Regions from separate parts of the Shewanella glacialimarina genome, predicted to be linked through region 2. Evidence: predicted binding sites of a transcription regulator. Region 2 holds the regulator's gene; the other holds the start of a gene.

Region 1 (4,194 bases), 2.0 Mb from region 2:
CGTTTCGGAATGTTCAGCCTGTGCAAGTTACCTTACGATTTTTAAATTAACTTATTCTTTAGCACTTAATGAGTGGCAAGCTTTTCCAGTCGGTTGTGTATTGCGGCGTCAGTAATTCTCGTCGCATGGCCCATTTATGTTCAATGCCTTGAGCGGCTACAAATAAGGTGTCTGTGCCATAGCGTTGATTGATAGCATCAAGCGTTTTCATTAATGCTGGATTAGCTTTAGGTGGGTTAAATAAATCGAATTGGGTGTGTTTTTCACAGCTTAAATCAAGCAGACCTACGCCAATTTTGTAATAGCGAATACCGGCTCTAAATAATTTTACTGCTGCGTTGCTCATGGCCTGGGTTAACTCTTTGGTGCAATTTGTCGGGCACGCAAATGATACGAGTACTTTGAAGTTGACGGGATGGTCATCATAGGGTGAGTTACTGGCAAACAGCATCATTGTTTTGCAATGTGTTCCCTGCTTGCGTGCCTTTACCGCCGCAATACCAACATGTTTACTTAATGCTTGCAGCAATGAGTCATAATCAACAATACGCTCACCGACACTGCGGGTAGAAAAAATTTGTTGCTTATCTGCCCTCGCCTCATCCCATACTTTACATACCAGACCGTTTAACTCACGCACTGTACGTTCAATTTCAATGCTGAATTGTTTACGTGCTAAGCCTGCGGGCATATTAGCCAGTTCAAGTGCACTATTGATATTCATTAAAGCTAATTTTTTACTAATACGCCGACCCACTCCCCAAACATCACCGGCACTCATTGATTGTAAAATAGCTATTCGCTCAGGCTCGTTATCAATCACACAAACACCTTTGTAGGCTTGTATTTTCTTCGCGGCATGATTGGCCACTTTCGCTAAGGTTAAGGTGGGTCCCATGCCCACGCAAACCGGCAGACGCGCTTCTTTCCATACTGCACGACGAATTAATTGACCCTGGGTGCGTAAACATTGAATGGCGGGATAACACTGCTTGAATGAAAGAAAGCTTTCATCGATGGAATACACATGCTGTTCGGGGGCAAAACGGCCAATGATACTCATCATTTTCATCGATAAATCGGCATAGAGTTCGTAGTTACTTGAGCAGGCTATAACGCCTTTTTGTTGACACAAGTGCTTAACCTGGAAGTAAGGCGAAAACTTTGGTACGCCCAGCTCTTTAGCCTGACGGTTAGCCGCAACTATGCAGCCGTCGTTATTACTCAACACTATAATGGGTTTACCGCGCCAGTCTGGACGAAAGACCTGCTCTGCACTGCAATAAAATGAATTAGCATCAACTAAAGCAAACATGGTTAACTCACCTGGGGCGAGCTGGCCAGTAAAGGGCTTTGGCGATGACAACGAATAGAGCGAATCACCACGCCTTCAATATTGAATGAATCATAATAGTTTATCGCTTGCGGCTGATATAACTCATTAGATGATAATAATAACCTGCGGTTTTTATCCAGAATTTTACACACAAACTCACCATTAAAATTGGCAACAATCACATCACCATGACGGGCGGTTTCATGGCGATCAACAATCAATAGGTCGCCATAAAAAATACCGACGCCCTGCATTGAGTCACCACTTGCGACACCAATAAAAGTGGCATTAGGATGTTCAATCAATAGTTCATCTAGGCTTAACGATAACTGTAAATACTCAGATGCAGGACTTTCAAAACCGGTAATCCCCGCACTGGCATGAATAGGAATAATGCGCATAACAAACACCACTGTATAAATATACAGTTATTGTATTATATTGAAGGATTATTGCCAGTTTTTAATTAAAATCAAAAAATCATCACCCAATTTTTTAGCTTTAGGGCAAGACCGATCAACAAGGGAATTTAAGTCGGAGGCGATTTATGACTGGTCTAAACCGCGCATATTTCATAGAGAATAGAGGCTTTACAGCGTAAACTGTTTGTTTATGTTTTTGATAAAGAGAGCCAGATCCGTGATTAAATTCTCTGTTGATACCCACGCACACACCATAGCTTCAACCCACGCATACAGTACTGTTCATGAGTATTTTTCGATAGCCAAAACCAAAGGCATTAAACTTTTTGCTATTACCGATCATGGGCCTGATATGGCAGATGCGCCCCACTTTTGGCATTTTGTGAATATGCGAGTATTGCCAAGAATTGTGGATGGTGTTGGTATGCTGCGCGGTATTGAAGCGAATATAAAAAATGATCTAGGTGAAATTGATTTTTACGGCAGCTATTTAACCGATCTCGATATTGTCTTGGCGGGTTTTCATGAGCCGGTATTCCCACCATCTAGCCAAGAAGCGCATACACAAGCACTTATCAATTGCATTGAAAGTGGCCACGTTGACATCATTACCCACCCCGGAAATCCGTCATATCCGATTGATATCAAAAGGGTTGCGAAAGCCGCCGCTGAGCACAATGTCGCGCTTGAAATTAATAACTCGTCTTTCTTAACCTCTCGTAAAGGCAGTTTAGCTAACTGCACTGATATTGCGAGTGCAGTGAAACACGCTGGCGGATTATTAGTGATGGGATCGGACTCTCACGTTGCATTTAGCTTGGGCGGCTTTGAAAAGTGCATTGAAGTTATTGATGCAGTGGATTTTCCAATCGAGCGATTATTAAATCGCAGCCCTGAAGCATTACTGTCATTTTTAACGGCAAGAGGCCACACCAATTTAGATGAATACGCGGAGTTAATCGATTCGCCATAAAATGAGTCACTACATCAGCTTTAGTCTGCGTATGTGGTGAGTGTTATGGCGTTTATTGGGCGCGAGTAATGAATTGAATATTGAATAAAAATCCCATTAAAGTGCTCTTTAAATGGGATTTTTATCATCAATTTGTCGCTGAGCTTATCGCTGACAGTATAGCTCGCGTAATAGATTAGTTTTGGGTTAAAAAACGTTGTTTAACTGCTTCAGCCATTAAGTGTGGTGGAATTAAGCCTTGTTCTAGCACGAAGTTATTAAAGGCTAAACGGTCAAATTTGTCACCCAGGGCCAATTCAACATCGGCTCTTATTTCAAGTAACCTTGATAAACCATAAAAGTAGCTGCCCGCCTGTCCGGGCATACGCATGGTATAACGGTCTACTTCTTGTTTTACTGCGGCTTTTGAGAACACCACATCATTGCTTAATAAATTGTAAGCTTGCTCTTTGGTGGTTAACCCTAAATTTAGCATCGGGTCTAACATGGCACGGGCGTTACGTAATAGGCGATGTTGCAAGGCGATGAGTTGGCCTTCAATGGGTAAATAAGGCAGCATTTCAGCTTCAGCATAAAGTGCCCAACCTTCTACGTTGACGCTATTAAACGCATAATACACTCGAGCCAATGACACACCTTGCTCTAACATGACGGCAAATTGCAGTTCATGCCCAGGTCGGCCTTCGTGAGCACTTAATGTGTACGCAACCGCGTTAAAGTTAAAGTCATCATAAGCGGCATCGCCACTTAATGCCGGGTTGCCGGTTGTCAGTACAAATTGACCTTGCTCGCCAGTGTTACCAATAAACGGGGGTGGCAACATATGCGGTGCTGGGCTGCCCGCAGCCTCTGCATCGCTGGCAAGACGCATAATCATATTACGTTTTGGTAAGTCGACAACAGCTTGCGCAGTAATAATGCCTTCAAGTTTAGTGTTAATTTCGCGATAGTGGTTTTCAATTTTATCGTTGGCTAATGAGTCATTTTTAAGCGCTTTAATCACATCGCGATAATCACTCGATGGCATATCAAACTTTGCTGCCACTAACGGAGCCAAAGCTTGCATGTTCGCTTTGGTGATCATGTAACTTGCTTTAGCACGTTCAATGAGCAAGTTTGGGTCTATATCAATTCCTGCGCTTTTAAGTTTTAACGCATAAATTTCAGAGGGCAATTTATAGTCAGTGCGCGCATGAGGAATAACCGTTTTTTCAGCCCATTGACGGTAATCTGTAATTTGTTTTTTTAACAGCGCTAAATTATCGTCGGCTTGACTGAAGTCATTTTTATCAAATAATTGCTGTAAACCTTGCAGTAAGGTGTCGGTTCTGGCTAATGCTTGTTCTACTTCTTCTTTAGTTGGGCCGAGTAATGCTTTATTGTTTAACGCGGTTTCAAACAAGGTTTTTGCTTGCTCAGTTAATGCGGGTTGACCGGTTTTACCGACATAACAAGCCAAACGC
Region 2 (4,194 bases):
CAACAACACAACGTTTATCACCACTAATTAAATTCTCCTCAACCATTTGATCAAGCACTAAATCAACATAAGCGGGAAGATCAGCAATACCCATAAATAATTCTGCTTTCATCAGCGGGTAAAAGTCCTCAACCACTGCCAGAATTTGTTCACGGTTACACTCTTCATAGCGCACTAAACAACTGGCAATTAATGAAGGAATAATCATGATATGAATAATATTATTACGATAATAACTCAAGGTAATAGCATGGTTAGGGTCAATTGCGACAATGTCCCCGAGAGGGTCTTTTTCTAAGGTAAATTTATTGAGTGATAAGCAATGCTTAACAATGGATGGACCATCACCTTCTGCAACCGATGCATAGTCGGAATAAGGAGCTTGCTTTAACAGTTTTAAATAGAAATTTAGCTGACGCTCAAGCTGATGACGTTCTAACGCATTTTGCTCTGAGGCCAGTAATACTAAACTGGTTAACGTGACTGAACTTGCTGCAGCGGCACCATTTATGTTGGTCATCACTTGATTGGCTAGAAGATTAACTGCTGGCGTAACCCATGATGGTTTCTGGTCAGGATCTTTGGCAATTTCTTCACGCCAATCGGGAGATTGCTGTTTCAAAAAGTTTTGTAAATTGATTGGCTCGCCAAAGTTTACGTAACCCTGGCCAAAATTACCCAGCTTACGAATAGCACCAAATACCTGCCAAAGTGATTCCTTCTCTTTTTTCTTACCACTTAATTCTTTATGGTAAGTAGCCACTTCCATCACATGGTCATAACCAAGATAAACAGGCACTAACGTCACTGGACGTTCAATACCACGCAGTACACTATTAATTGTCATGGCTAACATACCGGTTTTAGGCGCAAGCAATCTGCCAGTACGTGAACGGCCGCCTTCGGTAAAGTATTCAACAGCGTAGCCCTTAGCAAACAGTTGATCTAAATACTCACGAAAAATTGCGGTATACAGTTTGTTGCCATTAAAACTACGGCGAATGAAAAATGCACCACCACGACGGAACATTGGGCCTGCAGGCCAGAAGTTTAAGTTGATACCGGCGGCAATGTGCGGCGGCACCATACCTTGGTAATACAAAATATAAGACAGCAGTAAATAGTCCATGTGACTGCGATGACAAGGCACATATACAATTTCATGACCGTCATGATGCAGTTGACGCACTTGCTCAGCGCCTTTGATGTTAATACCACTGTATAGCTTATTCCATAACCAGGTGAGAAAACGCTCGGCAATTCGTACTAAACTGTCTGAATAGTCGGCCGCGATTTCGTCCAGATACTCAATCGCAGTTTCACGCGCTTTTTCTTTGGAAATCTTCTTATTTGTCGCTTCTTCTTCAATGGCCTTATTGATCGATTCAGACTTTAATAACGAAGCAAACAGAGCTTGACGGTTAGGCAGTTGTGGTCCAGTCATTACTTTACGTTGACGGCGAAAATGTACCCGAGCCACCCGAATTAACTTATGAGCAATCGCCTCATCAGTACCATGTTCATCGGCTAAATAGCGTAATGACATTGCGTTAGAGAACTGCACAAAACTATGGCGACCTAGAAATAGAATCATTAACCATTTACGTAACCAGGTTGGATTCTCACGTTCAAGCACAGCAGCTTTCATCGTGTCATCTTCTTTGCCTGGAGTACGGCCCCAGTAAAGACTTACTGGCACAAGTTGAATATCTAATTCAGGCTGCTGACGGTGGAGCGCTAATAAACTGGTAAAACAGTTTAAAAACTTCTCACCACCCTCACGCTTACCAATAATAGGCTTTCGCCCCTCTAAACAAACAACTCGTGGCACTTTCATACCATCAAGTTGTAATGGCGCATAAGGACTTGGTAAGCCTAAACCTTGGGTCATTTCGCTTAATGCTGCAGTGTCACTTATCGACTCTGTCTTCATGACATAAACAATGGGCTTGTCTGGATCGAAGTTTAGATCTGCAAATGGGTCATGTGGCACAACTATCGTTTGCACCATCAGCTTTTGCACCCTACGCAGCAGTCTAAGCATGATTGAATCTGGTTTTGACATAATAATATTCGCAATAAAGCCCTTTTAATATGGGCACATAGGATACCAGAAACTGGTTACCTTTCACTATATGCTGTACACATCAAGCAAAGCTTTTAAATTCAATAACAAATAAATTAAAGCATGCAATTGATACATATAATAAAAAAACTATTTAAGATAATAAAATTAAAAAATAATTGGTGAATACTTGCGCAAACCAAAACACTGTATATAATGACAGTTACTGTATAGAAAGACAGGAAACAACATGAGACCCTTAACACCACGCCAAGCTGAAATTTTAGAGCTTATTAAAAACAATATCTCTGAAACTGGTATGCCGCCTACTCGTGCAGAAATCGCCACACGCCTAGGTTTCAAAAGCGCAAATGCTGCAGAAGAGCATTTAAAAGCCTTGGCTAAGAAAGGGTTTATTGAAATCATGCCCGGCACATCCCGTGGAATACGATTAACCCAAGAAGATGAACCCGAAGAAACAGGTTTACCTTTAATTGGACAAGTCGCCGCAGGTGAACCTATTTTAGCGCAAGAGCATGTTGAACAATATTATCAAGTTGACCCCAATATGTTTAAACCCGCCGCAAACTTCTTATTAAGAGTGCGTGGTGACAGCATGAAAAACATCGGTATTCTAGAGGGTGATTTACTCGCCGTACATAAAATACAGCAAGCCAGAAATGGCCAGGTAGTTGTTGCTCGTGTTGAAGATGACGTGACAGTGAAACGTTTTGAGAAAAAAGGCAATGTCGTATATTTGCACGCTGAAAATGAAGCGTATGCACCTATAGAAGTAGACTTAAGTTACCAAAGCCTGACTATTGAAGGGCTTGCAGTTGGTGTAATTCGTAATGGAGAATGGTTATGAACAAACTAATGGGTACATCCCCGCGTCATCCTGGTTTATGGGTAGATATACCAACTGCAGATATTAATTTAGCGCAGCCTATCACCACACTCCAAACCGAAACCAATGGTAAAGTGGAACTCGGTCAATATGCTAGCCAGTTGGCACTACTAAGCCAGCAAGGTCGATGGATTGTGCTAATTAACCCCGCCAATATCAATTACAAACAGATGTTAGCTAGTGCCGGGGTAAGAATGGACCGCGTATTGTTAGTACATGCAAAGGATGAAATTGAAACACTTTGGGCGATGGAAAAAGCATTAACCAGTGGCACATCCAGTGCGGTAATTTCATGGACTCAACCATTAGATGCACGCGATAGCCGCCGATTAGAGTTAGTGGCCAAAAGTGCCCGCGCATTAGGTGTAGTAATTGAGGATGTAAGCACTCACTTAGGCACTAATTTGGCAACCAAAGCAATTATTTCAAATCAAAATAATGCTGTTAAAACAATTAATTTCACTTCATTTCATTAGTACTAAACGCCGTGTTTACTGAGCCCTGTCTATGTACAGGGCTTTTTTATGCAAACTTTCAGCTAATTAGCTATAAAAGTGATCTTGATCAATGTTTAATCTACAAGTAATGTGTTTAACAGGGTTGAAACATTTTTAACCTAATTGAAACGCTACAGTCTAGATTTTATCTGACAGATAAAAGCGTCAAATCAGAATTGATAGGTTCAGTTGTAGGTATCAGCGTGGTGCACATAAATATAAATCCGTAAGCCTTACACGCTTACAACCACCAAGGTACTTTGAGGTCATCAAGCTTTTTTGGGAACCGAAGAGTTTACATAGAGCAGAGACTTACTGTGTGACTCTTCTTTGTAGTTGCTATTCGCAATTGGCAGAGGAGAAGTCTTGTGAAGCAATGGTTGTATTGTGTAATGGCGGTGTTAATGGCACCTCCACTTGGGGCAAACGAAATGCCCCTCAACATGACAAAGGGTGTAACGAATATCAGTGGCCAGGTTTATGACCTCCATATGATCATTCTTTATATTTGCTGTGCTATTGGTGTTGTGGTGTTTGGGATCATGATTTATTCAATGATCTATCATCGTAAATCCAAAGGCGCGGTCGCGGCAAATTTTCATGAAAGTACCAAAGTAGAAATTGCTTGGACCGTGATCCCATTCGTTATTTTAATTGGTATGGCCATTCCAGCCACTAAAACCCTTATCGCTATGGAAGATCCGTCTGACGCGGACTTAACCATT

What was found. Region 2 encodes LexA, which represses DNA repair genes until DNA is damaged. Its sites were predicted from a motif close to TACTGTATNNNNATACAGTA; they were not measured.
Region 1: the regulator LexA is predicted to act here: its motif matches at 1,747-1,766, upstream of FJ709_RS09725 (LexA family protein).

The regions. Positions count from the first base shown of each region.
Region 1 covers NZ_CP041216.1:2,230,140-2,234,333, forward strand. Annotated here, with positions in the region: gene FJ709_RS09720 (Y-family DNA polymerase) at 59-1,315, opposite strand; gene FJ709_RS09725 (LexA family protein) at 1,318-1,737, opposite strand; gene FJ709_RS09730 (phosphatase) at 1,979-2,731, shown strand; gene FJ709_RS09735 (DUF885 domain-containing protein) at 2,907-4,194, opposite strand, start outside.
Region 2 covers NZ_CP041216.1:4,213,927-4,218,120, forward strand. Annotated here, with positions in the region: gene plsB (glycerol-3-phosphate 1-O-acyltransferase PlsB) at 1-2,065, opposite strand, end outside; gene lexA (transcriptional repressor LexA) at 2,316-2,933, shown strand; gene FJ709_RS18435 (cell division inhibitor SulA) at 2,930-3,448, shown strand; gene coxB (cytochrome c oxidase subunit II) at 3,838-4,194, shown strand, end outside.